Regions from separate parts of the Sporosarcina sp. AD_1 genome, predicted to be linked through region 2. Evidence: riboswitches for the same ligand, from Rfam matches in the RefSeq annotation. Region 2 holds a riboswitch; each other region holds the start of a gene.

Region 1 (6,677 bases), on a different contig from region 2:
CGTTATTTGAAAGAGAACAAAGTAAAGCATCAGCTGCAAGGTGATGCTTGTTTTGTATTCGATATCGGCGATCATATCGACAGATCCCATCCCTATACGGAGGGCACGAGAGGAAAGGGAAATGTCGCCCTTTTGAACAGCGCGGGATGCGATGCAGTGACAATCGGCAACAATGAAGGGATCACGTTGTCGAAGAATGCATTGAACACATTATACGAAGGGGCGGCGTTCGACGTGATTCTCTGTAATTTGGAGGAGCCGGATGGGACGTTTCCCAAGTGGCTGAAGCCGTATCGCATTTTTGAAACGGCAGAAGGCGTGCGCATCGGTGTGATCGGCGCAACGGCGATGTATCCGGCTTTTTATTCCCGTTTGGGGTGGAAGATATCAGAACCGCATGCCGCCCTTCGAAAGATCGTGGCGGAAATAGAAGGACAGGCGGATGTTCTAATTTGCCTTTCCCATCTAGGTATCCATGAGGACCGGAAGCTTGCGGAAGAACTTGATTCGATCGATGTCATCCTCGGTGCGCATACCCATCATTTATTTACAGAAGGGGAATGGATCGGGGATACATTATTGGCCGCGACGGGGAAATTCGGGATGTACGTCGGGCATGTCGCGCTTGAATACGACGTTGAGAAAAAACGAATCACGCATAAAGAGGCGGCTGTAGTCCGATGTGATGGCTTGGACAGTGATCCGGGAGATACGGCGATGGTTAATGAATTGATGGATCGCGGAAAGAAGACGCTGGACGAAAACGTCTTTTATAATATTGAATCGATGCCTCAGGAATTGTTCGGTCCAAGCAAGCTGTCCTCTTTCTTCGGAGAGGCGCTGATTGCTTATACAGAGGCCGATTGTGCATTGTTCAACGCCGGCATCTTTCTAGGCGGGCTGGAAAACGGCTGGGTGACCAAAGGGGATCTGCATGCATTGCTGCCTCATCCGATCAATCCGTGCATCGTTAGTCTGAACGGCAGAGAGTTGCGTGAGCTTTATGAGCTCTCCCTGAACGACGAGCTGCCACGGACAGAAGTGAGAGGTCTTGGCTTTCGTGGCACCCTAATGGGAGCCATGATCCGTGAACGGCTATGGATGGATGAAGGAATGTTGTGCGTCGGTGACGAGGAAGTGGAGGATGACAAGAGCTATCGGCTTGTTACGCTGGACATGTTCACTTTTGGCTACTTCTTTCCGTTATTGAAAGATGCGCCAAAGGAGTATATTATGCCTGAATTGATCCGAGATGTCGCCGGTTGGTATGGCAAACGCTTGCTGGAGGAGAAGCGGACTGGCAGTCAGCAAATGGAATGAACGGCTCCTTGCCTGCATAGATTTATGTAGGAGGAGTCGTTTTGAAATTTTATGGTCAAGTCCCGCGTAAATATTACGGCAGGAAAAAGAAAAAGCGTAAATGGATATCCCTTATATTGCCTGCGTTTCTTCTGACAATCGCTATTTTCCTCTATATCGTAAACGCCAGACTTACCCCTATTTACATACAGTACGCGGAGTTTCAGACGGAAATCATTGCGGCGCATGTCATCACGCAGGCAATCAAATCCCGGTCCACAGAAATTTATAACGTCAATGATATTATTAAAAACATTCCCAATGATTCGGGTGCGATGGTCACAACACAGTTCGATACGGAGATCATCAGTAAGACCATGGCGGAAATCCATAGTTTAGTGGAGTCCCATCTCGATATGGCGGAAAGCGGCAATATGGATATGCTGCCGCTTAATGAAAATATCGAATACGACCCGCAAGCGATGGAAAGCCATGGAGGCGTTGTCTTTTTTGTCCCGGTTGGGCAAGCGACGAACATCCCACTGCTCGGTAATCTCGGCCCGAAAATCCCTATTCGCTTTCATGTGGTAGGAAGCGTGCATACCGATGTGGAAACGGTTGTGACCGAGTTTGGCATCAATAATGCCATTGTTGAGTTGAATGTCCTTGTTACGGTGGATGTCCAAATCATCGTACCACTTGCGACACGTACGACAACTGTGGAGCAGCGCATTCCGGTAGCGTTCGGCATGATTCAAAGCCCGATTCCGCAAATTTACAATAAGGGTGATGGAAACGCGCCGCAAATCGAAGTGCCATTGCAGAAAGGCAAGGATAATTAACCATTGATTTTGCCATCTATTCTTGTTAGGCTAGTAAATGTTAGAAGAATATCGATTAGGTAGAGGCTGCATTGCTTATGAGTAACGTACGAGAGGGTGACACCGTTGACCGTGCTAGAAAGGAAGCTTTGCCGAAGCTGAATGGATTGTCAGGTCCTTCAAGCTGGGGTCATTCCGAACAGGGATGACACTGTCATACATGATTAGAATGTATGATGAGCTACAGATCGTACGTTAGATAGTATGAAATTATCCAACAAACGAACCGTAGATAGCCGATACCGGATGCACGCAAGTGTGAAGGTATCGGTTTTTTCATTCCCCCTACTTGGCCTCGATTCATAGAAATGGAGGAAAGCAACTTGATTGGAACTTGGGTATCAATTTTACCGCCGCTGATTGCCATTGTGATGGTGTTGGTGACAAAGCGGGTCTTATTATCATTAGGAAGCGGTATTGTGGCCGCGGCTTTATTGGTCGCTTCGTTTTCACCGGCTGAAACAGTCAGCTATTTATGGAAGGGGATGATCGTCTCGTTTTGGGATGACGGCGCCCTGAATACGTATAATATTTTCATTATGCTTTTCATCTTATTGCTGGGTGTGATCACTGCGTTTGTCAGTCTCTCGGGAGGGAGCAGGGCATTTGCGGAATGGGCCGTTCGCCGAATCAAGACAAAACGTGGTGCCAAATTGCTGACAGTCATTGTCGGCGTGCTCATCTTTGTGGATGACTATTTCAATGCGCTGGCAGTTGGACAAATTGCGCGTCCCATTACGGACGAGCATAAAGTGTCCAGAGCAAAACTTGCTTATTTCATCGACTCGACATCCGCACCTGTCTGTGTCATCTCCCCGATTTCCAGCTGGGGAGCATTCCTGATCGGCCAGCTGGCATTGATCCTCGGATCGACGGCAGCATTGAGCTACTCGCCGCTATCTGCATTCCTGCTGATGGCACCTATGAATTTCTATGCAATCATCACTCTATTGATGGTGTTCTTCTTCGCTTGGACAAACATCGACTTCTTTACGATGAAAAAGCATGAGGAACTGGCGGACGAGGGCCAGCTCTTCCACCCCGACAAAGATATCCCCGGCCAGCTGAAAGAGGATTTTCCTGTCCATTCCTACGGCAAGGTGAGAGATTTGGTAGCGCCAATTATTACGCTCGTCGTTGCGACGTTCGGTATGATGATCTACACTGGCTACCAAGCGGGCGGAACGATGAATATCTGGTCGATTTTTGAAAATACCGATGTACCAAGATCCTTGCTGATCGGCGGATCGATCGGAACGCTTGTCGCGGGCTGGTCTTATATCGCTCAACTGAAACATAACGAAACCGCGTCGATGCAATGGCTTGGAAAAGCGTTTATCAGCGGTATTAAAGCGATGATGCCCGCTGTTCTAATTCTGGTGTTCGCTTGGGCTTTGACTGATTTGATCGATGTATTGGAAACAGGACAATTTTTATCTGGCGTCGTAGAGAAATCCAATATCCCTGTCGGTTTCATTCCTGTACTGATGTTTGTGCTGGCGGGTGTCATGGCGTTTTCCACAGGCACTTCTTGGGGATCTTTCGGCATCCTGCTGCCGATCGCCGGTACGATTATGCTGAATGCAGAGCCTGAGCTTCTGCTGCCTGCACTGTCAGCGGTACTCGCGGGTGCTGTGTTCGGAGACCACTGTTCTCCGATATCTGACACGACGATCCTGTCATCAACGGGAGCGGGTTGCAACCATATGGACCACGTGTCGACCCAGTTGCCTTATGCCTTGGTGGCTGCAAGCATCAGTGTGGTGGGTTATATTGTTTTAGGATTGACCGGTTCTGTCTGGATAGGTCTGATTGTGGCACTTGCTGTACTCGGAACCTTGTTCTTTGTCTGGACCGCAAAGAGTAAAAAAATGAAAGCAGGGCATTCCGCATAATGCGTTATTCATCTTTGGTAATTAAGATAATTGAAAGGAAGGGGCGATGATTTTTCATCGCCCTTTTGTTATGGATGCGTTAATTGTCGAATAAAATATTGTTTTGACAATAGTCAGTTAGACGTATATACTAATCTCTAAGATTATATACTAATCTGAAAATATATAACTTTGACTCCTTTTAGAAAAGGAGCAATAGGGAAAGGGGAGAGCTTTATGGAACAGCGTTCGCAATGGGGCACGAGGGCCGGATTTATTATGGCTGCTGTTGGTTCCGCGGTAGGGCTCGGCAATATCTGGCGTTTTCCATACGTGGCGTATGAAAACGGCGGAGGGGCATTTTTCATTCCATATTTATTCGCACTACTGACTGCCGGCATACCGATTTTGATCATGGAATTTACAATAGGCCATAAGTATCGTGGTTCCGCTCCATTGTCATTCTTCCGTATGAACGGAAAAGGAGCGGAGTGGCTCGGATGGTGGGGGATCTTTGTTTCGTTCGTCATCTCGACTTACTACGCTGTCATCATCGCGTGGGCGATGAAGTATACGATTTATTCCTTCAATATGGCATGGGGGGATGATACGGGCGGTTTCTTGTTCGGCTCCGTATTGCATCTCGCGGACAATCCGGGAGAAATCGGTGGAATCGTTCCAGGCGTATTACTTCCATTGTTGCTCGTTTGGGCAATTGCCTTCATTATTTTGCTTGCTGGAGTCAAGAGAGGGATCGAACTGGCAAACCGTATTTTCATCCCGACACTTGTCGTCGTCTTCCTTCTAGTCGTTTTGCGTGCGGTCACGCTCGATGGAGCGGCTGTAGGATTGCAGGCTTTCTTCAAACCTGATTTAAGCAAGTTAGCGGATTCGACCGTCTGGGTGGCGGCGTATGGGCATATCTTTTTCAGTTTATCCATCGCCTTCGCTATCATGATTACCTATTCCAGCTATTTGCCAAAAAAATCGGATATTACGAACAACGCATTCATCACAGGATTTGCGAACTCCGGTTTTGAATTGCTTGCAGGAATTGGGATTTTCGCGGCGCTAGGATTCATGGCGACGCAAGCGAACGTGCCAGTCGGCGAAGTGGCTACTGCAGGTGTAGGCTTGGCGTTTGTCGTATTCCCGCAAATTATTAATGAGATGCCGGGGATGAATGGAATCTTCGGAGCACTCTTCTTCCTGTCACTCGTACTGGCAGGGCTCACATCGCTTATTTCGATCTGTGAGACGTATATTGCAGGGGTTTCCGATAAGTTCAATGTGTCCCGTACCAAGTCCGTTATCATCGGGGTGGGGGCAGCTGCGCTTATCTCCTTGCTGTTCGCAACGAATGGCGGTTTGTATTTGCTTGATACGGCCGATTACTTTATCAACCAGTTCGGAGTTGCAGCGATTGGATTAATAGAAGTCATTCTCATTGCTTGGGCATTCCGTAAGCTTCGCGTGTTCGAGACGCATGCCAATGAGATATCAGATATTCGGGTGGGAACTCTCTGGCGTATTTGTTTGAGCGTCATAACACCTATCGTATTGGGCTGGATGATGATCGACTTGTTTCGTAAAAATATTTTCAAGTTGCATGACACGGATAACGGAAACTACGAAGGCTATCCGGACGGATTCATTTTGGCTGGCGGATGGTCAGTTGCCATCTTCGCCATTGTCATGGCACTGATTTTCACAGCAATGAAGTGGAATAAGAAAGCGACAGAATTCAATGAATATGATAATCGATAAGGAGGATTCACAATGAGCGGAGATGCAATTTTAATGATGGTTGTTGGGATCCTCATTATCTGGGGTGGTTTAGCGGCAAGCGTCGTTTATGCAATAATGAAATCCAGAAGCAGAGCTTAATATGGAAAGAGCGCCTGATAGAAGGCGTTCCAGACTGCAGGCAAAGTCAAGAAACCTTGATTTTGTCTGCAGTCTTTTTCTTGTGAATCAAACCGTACTCCCGCTTCGGCATTTAGAAGAAAAGAGAATGCCAAGTGTCCTAAGAAAGAGGTTCCATTTCATGCGAACAGCTTTAGAATTATTTTAGTTCTGGAGGCGGCGGGAGGTTGTTTGAAGTCTGAATATATGTTACATTGACAGGTATAAGGGAATATATCGTCAAGCAGATTGGAGTCGGTTGTCTTGTCATGCAGACCAGAAGTCAAAAAAAGAGATGAACATGTCCGTAAACCGGATTGGTTGAAAATCAAGCTGAACACGAATGACAATTATACAGATTTAAAAAAATTGATGCGTGAAAAGAACTTACATACTGTTTGTGAAGAAGCACGCTGCCCGAATATCCATGAGTGCTGGGGAGAGCGCCGAACGGCTACGTTTATGATTCTAGGGGCTGTCTGTACTCGTGCATGCCGCTTCTGTGCGGTAAAAACGGGTCTTCCGAATGAATTGGATCAAGCAGAACCGGAACGTGTCGCAGATTCGGTTTCTTTGATGAACTTAAAACACGTCGTGGTCACCGCGGTAGCGCGCGACGATTTAAAGGATGGCGGTTCTGCCATTTTTGCGGAAACGATCCGGGCCATCCGGCGTAAAAATCCGTTCACAACAGTGGAAGTGCTTCCTTCTGATATGG
Region 2 (6,677 bases):
CTGAAAGAAGAGGCTGTCAGCAACGACCGAAACGAAGTCTATGAGCAGGCAAGGGAGGGCTTGGCGGAGCAATTTGACCTCGCCCTACTGCCTCCAATGGCATACAACAATACTTACACACTTGCAGTTTCCGAAGCCTTTGAACAACAATATGGCGTAAAAACCATCTCGGACCTCGCTGCTGTCGAAAGTGCTGTCAAAGCCGGATTCACCCTTGAGTTCAAAGATCGCGAAGACGGCTACAAAGGCATTAAAAACCTATATGGACTCGACTTCCCATCGGTCCAAACGATGGAGCCGAAACTCCGCTACCAGGCAATAAAAACCGGTGATATTAACCTGATGGACGCCTATTCAACAGACAGCGAGCTACAGCAATATAAACTGACTGTCCTGGAAGACGACAAAGAGCTGTTCCCGCCATATCAAGGAGCGCCTCTCTTGCGGGAGGAGACCTTGGAACAGTATCCGGAACTCGAAGATGTGCTCAACCAACTCGCCGGCAAAGTGACCGACGATGAAATGCGCGACATGAACTATCGAGTGAACGCGGAAGGAGAAAGCCCGGTAGACGTGGCACGTGAATTTTTAAAGAATGCGGGTTTATTGAAATAAACAAGATGGCCGAGATCAATGATTCCCGATCTCGGCCATTTCTTTCTCCAGAGAGGGCTAGGACTCAAGCGGCACGACGAGAAGCCCCAGCTCATCCACCTTGTATCGATCGAGCGCTTCTTGGAGCTTATGCACGTATGTCACGATATACGTTCCGGACCAAACCGTGTCATAGTCGTCCCATAATTCAATATGGCCGCCATCGTGGATGACATGTGAATCTGTTTTATCTTCATACACATAGACGGCCGTCGGGGTGAAATAAAGAATGACAGCATACAATTCCTCCAGCTCCCCCGTTATTTCAGCTGGTTGCCCGCTATACGGGTTTTTGAGTTTATTAAAGAACACCAATCACTCCTTCTTCTCTACTACCCCTCATACGTTTAAACCGGATATAAGATTCATTACACAACAAAAAAGGCGGGTCCATATGAACCCGGCCTTTGAATACATTATTTTGCATTAGCAATTAGATAAATTTCACCTTATTTTCAATCGGTAGCCGGGTAGTTTGATACGCTGGGGCATTTTCCTTACCTATTGTAATGAGGACGATCGGGAAATACCGCTCATCTACTTGGAAGCGTTCAGAGAACTTCGCTTTGTCGAAGCCGCCCATCGGCCCAGTCGCATACCCGCGATTTTTTGCAATGAGCATGAACTGCATCGCAGCAAGTCCCGCATCAAATGTCGCCATGTTTTTACGTGCTTCTTCCGGCGCGTACGGATATGTCTTGTTTGTATTGCTGACAAGCACTTCCTTGCTTGCATCATCAATATAGCCTGCTTCCGACATACTGTCATAGACCGGGCCTACGTTTTTGTAAAACTCTTTGTCGCCTAGTACCGCGATGACAGCAGAAGCTGTTTCGATTTGTTCCTGATCATATGCGATCGCCCGCAAGTCTTTTCTTTCTGCCGCATCTAGGAAGACAAGGAATTCCCAAGGCTGCAAATTGCTTGTGGAAGGCGCAAGTGTCGCTTCTTCCAGCATCTCAAGCAGTTCTTCTTTTTCAACCTTGGCACTCGAATCATATTTTCGGACCGATCGGCGTTCCCGAATCAATTTGGATAGATGTTCAGACATTCCAATTCCTCCTGTTTAGAACTAATCTTTAGTAAGCACAAAACTAGCATACTTTTAGTAAGTTCAAGACGTCAAGTGTTTTGCAATGTGATATGATAAGAAAAAGTAAAAAACGGGGTTGGAAATATGGAAAAAGATCTTAAAACGATAGAAACCGGCACAGAGTCCACTTGCCAGAAATACCGAAACGCCATAGAGTTCATCGGGAAGAGATGGACGGGCATCATTATCTTTAATTTGTTCGACGGACCTAAACGGTATCATGAATTGCTGAATGCAATCGACGGAATCTCAGATAGGCTGCTGTCTGAACGACTCAAAGATCTGGAAGAAGAAGGATTGCTGGTGAAGCGCATCATAGCGGAAGCACCGAGAAAGGTCGAATACGAATTAACCCCGCCTGGTCATGAATTCAAGGATGTCTTCAAAGCGATATTAGGCTGGGTCGAGAAGAAGGAAGAGTTTGTGAACAGGAAGTAGAAATAGGGATAGGTCTAAGGGGGTGTTCCTATGATTTTTATAACGTTCGGCATACTTTTCGTCGTCAACTTTATCATCTGTTCCATTATCACAATCCTCTTCGGTCTAACTCGGAAACTCGATTGGGCCATAATTGCCGTCATTAGTTTTCTCCTCGCCCTTGTCGTTGTGGCTTTTTAATTTTCTATAAATAGCTGAACATTACAGAACGCTTCCCAACTGGCTAGCGTTCTTTTGTTTGTAATTAATTTGCGAAGAGAAACAATATTTCAAATATCAATTGTCGCCTCGTAATCTTTTAGCTATGATGAAGGAAAGAGGAGGGAGATGATTCAATGACCCAGGAAAAGGAATATATAATAGATAAAGAAAAACCCCAGATACCAAAAATAAAAGTGGAAAGAAAAGACGGAGAACCGACAGTTGCTTTTAAAGGGGCATCCATTGCAGCGTTGCTGATCGGAGTGTCATCCTACTTAATCGGCTTGTTTAATGCGGGCATGGAATTAAATGAAAAAGGTTACTACTTTGCCGTTCTCATTTTCGGTCTTTATGCTTCCGTTTCCTTGCAAAAAGCGGTCAGAGATAAAGAGGAAGACGTCCCGGTGACAAATATTTATTATGGCATCAGCTGGTTTGCGCTGATCGTTGCGATCGCTCTAATGGCGATTGGCCTGTATAATGCCGGCAGTATCGTCTTGAGTGAAAAAGGGTTTTATGCGATGGCGTTTGTGTTAAGTATTTTCGCGGCAATTACGGTGCAGAAAAACGTCCGTGATACACAAAAGGCGAGAGAAGCAGATTAATATTTTTCTGTAAAGGTACTTTCCAATCGAATTTTTAAAACTTTTTAAGTTTTTGCTTGCATTTGCTTCTGAAAAGGGGTAAAGTCGTAGTAATTTAACATTCACTTATTTCGCAAGTTTTGAAGTAAGGATAGAGGCGCAAAGACCATCAGTACACAGTCAGAGGATAATGAGATCCGATGAAGACTGTGGAAAGGGGAATTTGCCGAAGTGGAGAGAAACTCATTATCTCGAAGCTGGTTCTGCGTTGAATAAGCACAGAATTGTCATATAGGAAACTATATGGAGGGCTATCTTATGCAATGAAATAATTTATTATTTCAACTGCAACAACGAGCCCTCGTTGTTGCTTTTTTGCGTTCAATTCACTTGGATCGTTTAGATGCACGGAGGTCATGCTCCTGCTTCTCCAAGTTAAGCCTTCGGCGGAGGTCAGCCATTTTGAGAGTTGCACATAACAGCTCGACTAAATCCCGGCCAATTATTCCGAGGCGTGATTGATCACTTGCCCTTCTCCCTCTATTTTTTATAAAAAAATGATAGGATGTGGAGAACAATGAATTTCGGACGAATTGTAACAGCTATGGTGACTCCTTTTGATGAACAGGGTGAAATTGATTTCCAGGCAACACAGAACCTGATTAATTATTTGATTTCCAATGGCACCGAAGCATTGGTTGTCTCGGGAACAACAGGAGAATCCCCGACCTTGACGAACAAAGAAAAAGCCAAGTTATTCAAGTTTACCGTAAACGTTGTAAATGGCAGGGTGCCGGTCATTGCAGGAACTGGCACCAATAATACGAAAGAGTCCATGGAACTGACCCTGCTCGCGGAAAATGCGGGTGTCGACGGCATTATGCTCGTGACTCCGTACTATAACAAACCTTGTCAAGAAGGGCTCTATCAGCACTTTAAGGCCATTGCAGAGGTCACGACTCTGCCGATCATGTTATACAATATTCCGGGACGCAGTGTTGTCAATATGTCCGTTGAAACCGTCATACGCCTCTCGAAGATCCGCAACATCGTGGCAATCAAAGAGGCGAGCGGTGATTTGGACACTATGGCCGAAATTATTGATCGCACGCCAAAGAGCTTTGCATTATATAGTGGCGACGACGGGCTGACACTTCCTGTATTATCAATCGGCGGCGCAGGCGTCGTTTCAGTCGCATCTCACGTAGTCGGAAACGACATGCAAACGATGATCGCGTATTTTCAACGGGGTGATTTTGAACAAGCTGCCCGGGAACATCGCAGACTGCTGCCTATCATGCGAGCCCTATTCGCAGCGCCAAATCCATCTGCTGTCAAAGCGGCACTCAACCTAAAAGGCATACCAGTTGGCGGCGTCCGTTTGCCGATGATTCCGCTCAATAGCGATCAGCTGCGCAGCTTATACCAATCTTTAACGCTCTATGAGGAATTAGCTTTTTCAAGGAATTGATCAACTAGCAAAGTAACACGCCAGGTTCACACGATAGTGGAGCCTGGCATTTCTTATCATGGATTAGTTGCATGGCGTTGTGATCTTCGCAAGCAGAATCTCATTTTGAAAGTGCAAGTTTTCGTTGTCTGTTAATGCATAGATGGGGCTGCCTTTTCTACTGGGTGCCCAGGCATCGAATGCAAGACGCCGAGACTCTTCATTATAATGAGGACACAGACTTCCCTTCAACATCCCAAGCCCTTGAAACTCCTCATATCCTTCCTTGCTTTCACTAAAGCACGTCTCAAACCAGCACATCGCACCGGCACTTATCCCAGCTAGAATCACTCCATTTTGATATGCATTTTTCAGAACCTCATCAAAACCGGTCCGGCGCCAGATTTCAAGCATAGATTGGGTGTTGCCCCCACCCACATACACGATGTCCAACGCATTCACGACCTTTTGAATAGCGGGCGCCAGAAAGTCTTTACTTGTTAAATGGCTTGGCTCCTCCTCTCGGAAGGCTTCATAAAACTTGTCGATATATCCCGGTGCGTCGTTGCTTGCCGTTCCAATAAATGCGATTTTAATTGGCCCTTGTTTCCGGCAGATTTTCAACAGGTACTCATCAATAAATGGGGTGTTTTCTGAAAATCCCCCGCCTGAAATGGCTAGTATCTGTCTTTTCATTCATACTCTCCTCTCCCTCTTTCATTCGTCATATTTAATACATGCTTTCACTCCACTCTCAAAAGAATCTTTCCTTCATATTTACGGCTTTCCATTAATCGATGAGCCTCTGAGGCATCTTGTAATGTAAAAATTTGAGCGATAGGAAGAGCAACCTGATGTAAAGTAATTAACTCAATTACTTCTTCAGCAATAGATGCCAATCGAGCGGGGTCATGCTTTCTCGTAGTACCTAAACTAAAACCCTTAATACTTCTGCAGCTACTATGGACATCATTTGTAGTAAAGGTTCCTGGCAGACCACTGCTATTTCCAAATTGCACAAGTGTACCGTACAATGCTAAGCATTCTAGGCTCTTCCCTGTTACCTCACCGGCTACAGAGTCAAAGATAACATTTGCTCCTTGACCATCCGTATGATACAAGGCTTCTTCAACAAACGAATCATAGGTGCATACAATATCCGCCCCTAAGCTCTTTACATACTTTGCTTTTTCCATATGGCCTACCGTACAAATAATTGTCTGCGTTCCATATAATTTCGCTAGCTGTACAAGCATGGAGCCAACACCGCCAGCAGCACTATGTATAACAATTGTATCCTTTTTATTAATTTGCCCGATCTCATGTAATAGGATAAATGCTAAAAACGATATAGTCGGCAAAGCAGCCGCCTGTTCAAATGAAAGACTTTCGGGAATTTTAAAGACTAACCTTTCATCCGCAATCACGTATTCTGCATACGATCCATATTTAGGGAACGCAACGACGCGATCCCCTTTTGAGAAACCTGAATGAGGATGAGCCTCTTCAATGACCCCAGCTGCGTCCAATCCCAGTATTAGTGGAAATTGTCCTTTTCCTTTTTTGCCTCTGCGAGTTTTTATGTCAGCATAATTCACACTTGTAAATGCAACTTTTAGTAAACATTCTCCTGCACCAATTTTCGGACGTTCCATTTCCTCTAACATAAGAACATCGGGTCCACCGAATTCTTTTTGAATTATCGCTTTCACATTCATCCCCTCCCATACTCAATGTAGCATGAAAAATAGTTTTCATAAATTTTCAAATTCCTATGCACTTGCATAAGTTTTTCGAATCAAGTTCATTAAATACGATTCAAAATCAAAGGAAAAGTGCAATGGCTCCTTAACGGTGTTGCTTTCAACAAGTCTTCAATTCCAATCCGAACAATGATAAATGATCCAGCTTGATGCATAAAAAATTGACTCAATACTAAGAATGCGGTTCAATAATCCTCCTTAATTAGCAACCCTAAATGTGAGAGCAATCCTCACCAATTGGGCTTTGTGCTATGTGAGTAACCAAACAAGTCTAATAGACGAAGCATAAAGGATTCTTAGCAATTTAGAATCAAGGATGGATATTTTCGGGCATAATTCATTAATAGAAGAGAAACAATTAATGCAGCCCCACTTGTAACATAAAGTTCGCCTTCTGTTCATTTTCGATTATTATAATAATCAATCATTATTTATGGAGGTGTGATCGATGGCAATAAAGGAAAACAAGACGACTACATTAGGCTTCACGATAC
Region 3 (6,677 bases), on a different contig from region 2:
GTGTACGGGAAGGAGCGACGATGGCGGGGGCAGACCGTTTCTCGATTACCATCAAAGGCAAGGGCGGACATGGCTCCATGCCTCAACAGACCATTGACCCGACATTGATTATCTCGACGATTATCACGCAGCTCCATACCATAGTGAGCCGCAGCCTGGATCCAAAGGAAGAAGCGGTGCTCAGTATCGGAGAGTTGCATTCCGGCTCCAATTATAATGTCATCCCAGACACAGCGGTGGCTTCCGGAACGGTCCGTTATTTCAATAAAGACACGTCGTTCTTAATACGAAAACGCTTCGAGGCAATCGTGGATGGGATATGCAATGCACACGGCGCAGCGTATGAACTGGCGTACGAACATGGCGACCCTCCGCTCATGAATGATGTCCGTTTGACCGCATTCATGGAGAAGCAGGCAAAGTCGCTAGTGGGGGAAGAGCGGGTGCAACGAATTGATGGGATTATGGGCAGTGAAGATTTTGCTTATTACTCAACAGAAATCCCTGCATCCTACATTTTCATCGGAATCGGCAAAGACTCGCATCCTTATGGGCACCATCATCCTAAGTTTGATATCGATGAAGAAATGCTTTCAGTAGGTGTTGATTTATTCACTACGAGTCTGCTGGAGTACATGAAGGAGGGGGCAGGGAATTGAAAATAACATCAGTAGAGGTATATGCGATCCGGCTTCCTCTTATCGACCCATTCATCGTCAGTTACCATACGTACAAGGACATGCCGTCGATCATCGTGAAACTACAAACAGACAATGGACTTGTTGGATATGGAGAAGGGACGCCCGATGAACATGTTACAGGTGAAACATGGGAAAGTGTCTTTGCGGTGCTGAACAAGACATTAGCATCTGTTATTCTCGGAGAAAATCCATTCGACATTGAGAAAATTCATGACAAGATGAATCAGACGATCTTAGGTGCGACGACTGCGAAAGCGGCGCTGGATATCGCTTGCTACGACCTCATGGGAAAAGCGGCAAATCAGCCCGTCTATAATTTGCTCGGCGGGCGGTATTATGACAAGCTGGAGCTTCCAAAAGTTATCAGCATTCTGTCACCGGCGGAAATGGCTGAAAAAGCGAAGCAGGCTGTGGCGGAAGGTTATACGACCTTGAAGCTAAAGGTGGGGACAGATAAACGCCTTGATGTGGAGCGCATCCGTGCGGTTCGAGAAGCAGTCGGGCCGGAAATTGCGCTGAAAGTCGACGCCAACCAAGGCTGGGAGACAAGCGCCGATACGATGTATGTCCTTCAGCGAATTACAGACTGCCATATTGATTGGATTGAACAACCGGTCATCGCAACGGATATTGACGGTTTAGCAGAAATCAAACAAAAGACATCTATCCCCGTCATGATCGACGAAGGTATTCATGGAGACAAGGAAATGTATGAAATTACCGTGAAACGGGCAGTGGATATGGTCAACATCAAACTGATGAAATGCGGGGGGATCTATCCGGCTACCCACATCGTACATCAAGCTCAGCTCGCAGGGTATACATGCCAGGTCGGCTCCATGGTGGAGTCCGCTATCGCATCCGCAGCTGGATTGCATTTATCCACAGCCAAAAAACGGATTAAGAGCAATGAACTTGTTGGTCCGTTAATGTTCAGCGAGGACGTGGCACAATTGGATTTCCAAATTCCTTTTGTCTATCTTTCTGAACGTCCTGGCCTTGGTATTGAGGTGGACGAAGCTATCCTTGAAAAACTGACTAGTGACTATGTGAAGATTGAATTATATTGAGGATTTTTGCCGAGATAAAATAGAGTGCTTGAAAATTTTTAAGCACTCTATTCTAACTCCTGGAATGCCTGCTGGAGCAAGCTTTGGAAGGGTTTATTATCTTTGCAATTGAATGAGCAATAAAAAAATTCATTGACAGAGGCTAGACACGAGTACTAGAATGAAACCTATAATTTAATAGACCTCGCTGCTTACGCAGGTGAGGTAGAGGCGCGATATTTATTAGCGCATAGCGGAGTCCGGGAAGACGTGGATGCTATGAAGAAGGAAATGTCGCCGAAGTATGTAATGAGTTCTCGCCATTATGTACTGGGCCTGTAATGAATAATTACAGGACTGTCTTAATAAATTTGCCGATTTATTAAGTTGTGCTATCTCCACTTGAGATAAAAAGGCGAGGAATTTGGAATGACTGCATCATTTCCGGTTCTTCTGGAAAGATATAGTCTTTTTTTATTGCCTTTGGAGATTCTTTAGCACATGAAGAATCTCTTTTTTGTATTTCTGAATTACTAAAATGCAGCTCAGAATGGCTGTGAATTGGAGGAATTTATGATGGAAAACCAACAAACCTTGTATTACGAATTCGCCCCGACTGAGGAAAAGAAAATGGTCGTCGATCCCGCGAAAACTGCCTTATTGATCGTTGATATGCAACATCAATTCATTAGCAGAGATGGCTTAGATGCCAAATTAGCCCATGAACGCGGCATGTTTGATAAGTGGGAGTACTTCTTCGACCGGATTGATGACATGGTCGTTCCAAACAATAAAAAGCTGCTGGACTTTTTCCGTGGTAACCAACTGGAAGTAACCTTTGGCCGCATTGCATGCCATCATAAAGACGGCCGCGATCGTTCACCAGTACAGCGCCGTCCGGGATGGAACAATATTTTATTGCCGATTGGCGATCCGGGAGCGGAAATGGTCGAGGAGCTGAAGCCGCTGGATGATGAAATTGTAGTGAATAAAACAACGGACAGCGTATTGAGCGGAACGAACTATGAATTCCTACTACGTAATATGGGCATTGAAACGGTCGTATGCACGGGCGTGGTTACCGACCAATGTGTCGCTTCCACTGTCCGCAGTTTAGCAGATGCCGGCTTTGAAGTGATACTCGTCGAAGACGCATGTGCCGCGGCAACACAACAATTGCATGACGCCGAAATCATGATCATGAATCAAATCTATTGCCAAGTGATGAGCACGGAAGAAACGATTCAGTTGATTGAGGAACAATTGCAGCAAGAAATTTTAGTTTAATGATAGAGAGGAAGCGGGCGAGATGACGACCATGCAGCAAAATACATCACAAGACCAAGCGGCTCCGCAATTCAAACGGGTTCTGAAACTGAGGGACCTGGTCATTTACGGAATCGCCTTTATGACACCAATCGCTCCGGCTTATATTTATGGCTATGCTTCCCAGCTAACAGGCGGGATGCTGCCGTTATCATATTTGGTTGCCATGTTGGCCATGATGTTTTCGGCCTACAGCTACGGACGGATGGCTGCCGCTTTTCCTGTTTCGGGTTCCACATATACATATACACAGCGTGCGATCAATCCGCACTTGGGCTTTTTTGCTGGCTGGGCCATGTTTATGGATTATGTTCTGGTTCCGCTCATTGTCTTTATGATCGGTGCGTCATACGCCAACGCGTTAGTTCCGTTTATTCCTTATTGGGTATGGGTGCTCATCATAGCAGGCGTGATTACGGTGATTAATATTCTCGGCATGCAGATGGCCGCTAAAACGAACCGGATTCTCGTTTTATTTATGGGAGTCATCGTCGCCATCTTCGTGATCTTTTGCATAAAAGCGATCACAGTAGAAGAGGGGGCGTCCGCTTTAGTTTCCATTACACCGTTCTTTGCCAGTGATACGTTCGCAATCGGAGCGATCGTCTCGGGCGCAGCGATTGCCTGCTTCTCCTTTTTAGGATTTGACTCGATTACGACATTATCTGAAGAAGCAGTGAATCCAAAAAATGATGTTTGGAAAGCGGCTATTCTTTCCTGCTTGATTGGCGGCATCATTTTTATTGCGCAAGCGTATGTGGCGCAGCTTGTCTGGCCAGATGTAGGAAGTTTCAAGTCTGCAGATACTGCTTTGTTCGAGGTGGCGGAACGGGCAGGCGGTGCACTGTTAGCGACGCTGTTTACAGTAGCTGTTATCGTGTCCACATTCACTGCCGGTTTGACAGGACAAGCGAGTGCTTCACGTCTAATGTTCAGTATGGGGCGTGATGAAGTGCTGCCGAAAAAGTTCTTCACACGATTGCATCCGAAGTATCAGACACCGATGTACAATATTTTATTAATGTGTGGAATCAGTATTGTGGGAGCGATCTTTTTGCCGATTAATTTGGTAGCCGAATTAATGAACTTTGGCGGACTGACAGGATTCATGTTCGTAAACTTATCGGTCATCATCTATTATTTTTTCCGTAAAAAGGAACGCAAAATTGTCCGCTACTTCTTACTTCCCGGTTTTGGTTTTCTCATCTGTTTCTATCTATTTATTAACTTGTCCCATACGACACTGAAGGTTGGTTTTGTATGGCTTGCCCTTGGGGTTATCTATTCGCTCGTGACAACGAAAGGATTTAAGAAACTGCCGCCTGCGCTGGCCGAGTTGTAACTATGTAAAAAGAGTGCCTGGATAGATTCCGGCACTCTTTTTATAGCTTGTTTTCTGTAGATCAACTAAGCAATAGCCAAGCAATGATGGGACCAAGCAAAGAACTCAAAATTGCATTCAATGTCATGGATACAGAGGCCATCGAAAACGCCAGCTCATTATATTCGGCGGCTTTTGATGTTCCTAATGCATGGGAGGCGCTGCCGAGGGCGATTCCTCTTCCGACAGGACTTTCCACGCCGAAGAGGCGAAAGATGTACGGAGCTAACATGGCACCGAATATCCCTGCAATCATGACGCCGACAATTGCCATAGACGCACGGCCACCTAAGCCGTCGGCCACCGCCATCGCGACGGGGGTCGTAACCGATTTAGGCAGAATGGAAAGGCTCAATGAGTGGTTTAAATGAATCCATTTGGCAATCAGCGCCACACTCACCATTCCGACGAAACCGGCGATGGCCACGTTCCCTACGATGAGAACCAAGTGTTTCTTTAAAAACTCCCGTTGCTTATATAGGGGAAAAGCCAGTGCCACGACTGCAGGGCCAAGAAGCGAATTGATCCACTTACCGCCCTCCATGTAGCTTTCATACGGAATCCTACAGGCAACTAGAATCACTATGATCAAAAAGGTAGACGTTAACACTGGTATTAAAAATGCATAGGCGAGCCTTGCATAAAGCTTTGCCATCATAAAAAAGCATGCGACGGTCAAAAGGATCATGAGGAATGCGTATACTGCTTGTTGCATTTTTGGTCCTCCTTCCTTTTCTCTGTACTCTTCTCAAAGAATTGGCTGGATAGGCCGGAGATGCCGATTGTAAGAATCGTGCTCACAAGGACAGCCGCGAATAAAAGCAAGCCTTGCCAAGAGAGCAAGAAAGGATATTTCATGATACCGACCGTCATTGGTACGAATAATAACGTTAAGATGCTCAGCAAAAAGCCAGCACCTTGATCAATCAATTGGACAGGCACTACTTTCAAGCATAAGCAAAGAAAGAGGAGAATCAGTCCGATAATGCTCCCTGGAATAATTAAATGGAAGAAATTCTGTATCACAGTGCCAATATACGAAAAAATAAAGAGGATGCCTATTTGTAAGCAAATAATGAGAGGTTTCATGTAAACGTTGCTCCTCCGCTGAGGAACAACTTCCTTCTTTCTAGTTTGTTTTTCTAAGATGATCACATGACAAGTGGGATGTTTTGAATTCGTTCTGTTATGCAGTACGAGTGCTCAATTCTGCAAATTCTTGCTGATGGATTGGTACGTATTGTCCAGATGGAGGAGCACCGCTTTTTTGGCTTGTGCCACATCCCGTAAACGAAGCGATTCAAGAATAGAGCCGTGTTCCTGAATAATTTCTTCCAGGCTTTTGCCCGACTTTAATGCAGCCATCCCGAACCATTGAAAGTGGTCCGTAAGATTTTTTATTAATTGATGCAGCCGGCGGTTCCGGCTTAGCTCTGCAAGATATAAGTGGAACGCTGAATCGAGTTGTACTACTTTAAAAGCATCATGCTTCTCGTCAGTTAGTTCTTTGTATTTTGATTCAATCTGATGCAGCGTCTCTTGATTCAACAAAGGAATTAGAAGCTCGACTACAAGCACTTCATTGGCGCGCCGGAGCTCGAACACTTCCCGGACATCCGTTTCAGTAATTTCTTTCACAAAAATACCTTTTCGGGGAACGGATATTACCCATCCCTCCACTTCCAGTTGTTGCAAGGCAAGCTTCAACGGCGTCCGGCTAATTCCAAGACTGTCACTTAAAGAGCGCTCAGAAAGCATAGCGCCCGGCTCAATGGAATACGAGATAATCGCTTTTTTAATCTCCTTGTAAGCCTGGTCCTTAAAAAGTTCAGGTTGTGCAATTTTACTTAAATCCATCGTATCCCCTCCGAAGTAGGAAAACTGGTATCTGGAATACCAGATGTACTAAAAAGTATATCACTATAGTGAAAATCATGCAATTGACCTTATATCTTTCGTTTCTCCTGTTCACTGATCAATCGCTTTTGCAACTCTCTAACCAATCGAAAAGAAACCTCACATGTTGATCCATTTGCCATTAATACCGTACGACTTTTCTTGTTTACCTCTTTGACGTGAAGTAAATTAATTAGAAAGCTTTTATGGCAACGAAAAAAAGTACTATCCAATTGTTCATAATCCTTTAATTTCCCATAGAACTCATAAAAGCCACTGCTATCATATAACGTAAGTTTGTGTGGGAGTGGAGAGGTCTCTATG

The links. Region 2 has a riboswitch for lysine ahead of dapA (4-hydroxy-tetrahydrodipicolinate synthase). Riboswitches for the same ligand answer to the same signal wherever they lie in the genome.
Region 1: it holds a riboswitch for lysine, as region 2 does, so the genes downstream of both, ACSW3C_RS17175 (Na+/H+ antiporter NhaC family protein) here and dapA (4-hydroxy-tetrahydrodipicolinate synthase) in region 2, are expected to answer to the same signal.
Region 3: it holds a riboswitch for lysine, as region 2 does, so the genes downstream of both, ACSW3C_RS17665 (cysteine hydrolase family protein) here and dapA (4-hydroxy-tetrahydrodipicolinate synthase) in region 2, are expected to answer to the same signal.

The regions. Positions count from the first base shown of each region.
Region 1 is NZ_JBPVIR010000009.1:164,507-171,183, forward strand. Features, by position in the region: gene ACSW3C_RS17165 (bifunctional metallophosphatase/5'-nucleotidase) at 1-1,320, shown strand, start outside; gene yunB (sporulation protein YunB) at 1,362-2,141, shown strand; lysine riboswitch at 2,194-2,372, shown strand; gene ACSW3C_RS17175 (Na+/H+ antiporter NhaC family protein) at 2,504-4,075, shown strand; gene ACSW3C_RS17180 (sodium-dependent transporter) at 4,292-5,821, shown strand; gene ACSW3C_RS17185 (methionine/alanine import family NSS transporter small subunit) at 5,834-5,941, shown strand; gene lipA (lipoyl synthase) at 6,224-6,677, shown strand, end outside.
Region 2 is NZ_JBPVIR010000006.1:252,421-259,097, reverse strand. Features, by position in the region: gene opuFB (osmoprotectant update ABC transporter permease/substrate-binding subunit OpuFB) at 1-615, shown strand, start outside; gene ACSW3C_RS13625 (hypothetical protein) at 673-966, opposite strand; gene ACSW3C_RS13620 (nitroreductase family protein) at 1,088-1,705, opposite strand; gene ACSW3C_RS13615 (winged helix-turn-helix transcriptional regulator) at 1,832-2,185, shown strand; gene ACSW3C_RS13610 (hypothetical protein) at 2,216-2,365, shown strand; gene yiaA (inner membrane protein YiaA) at 2,521-2,991, shown strand; lysine riboswitch at 3,115-3,292, shown strand; gene dapA (4-hydroxy-tetrahydrodipicolinate synthase) at 3,548-4,441, shown strand; gene ACSW3C_RS13595 (Type 1 glutamine amidotransferase-like domain-containing protein) at 4,505-5,116, opposite strand; gene ACSW3C_RS13590 (quinone oxidoreductase family protein) at 5,164-6,138, opposite strand; gene ACSW3C_RS13585 (MFS transporter) at 6,632-6,677, shown strand, end outside.
Region 3 is NZ_JBPVIR010000010.1:64,038-70,714, reverse strand. Features, by position in the region: gene ACSW3C_RS17675 (M20 metallopeptidase family protein) at 1-659, shown strand, start outside; gene ACSW3C_RS17670 (mandelate racemase/muconate lactonizing enzyme family protein) at 656-1,771, shown strand; lysine riboswitch at 1,969-2,153, shown strand; gene ACSW3C_RS17665 (cysteine hydrolase family protein) at 2,327-3,037, shown strand; gene ACSW3C_RS17660 (APC family permease) at 3,060-4,418, shown strand; gene ACSW3C_RS17655 (LrgB family protein) at 4,480-5,172, opposite strand; gene ACSW3C_RS17650 (CidA/LrgA family protein) at 5,142-5,546, opposite strand; gene ACSW3C_RS17645 (GntR family transcriptional regulator) at 5,661-6,314, opposite strand; gene ACSW3C_RS17640 (LytR/AlgR family response regulator transcription factor) at 6,404-6,677, opposite strand, start outside.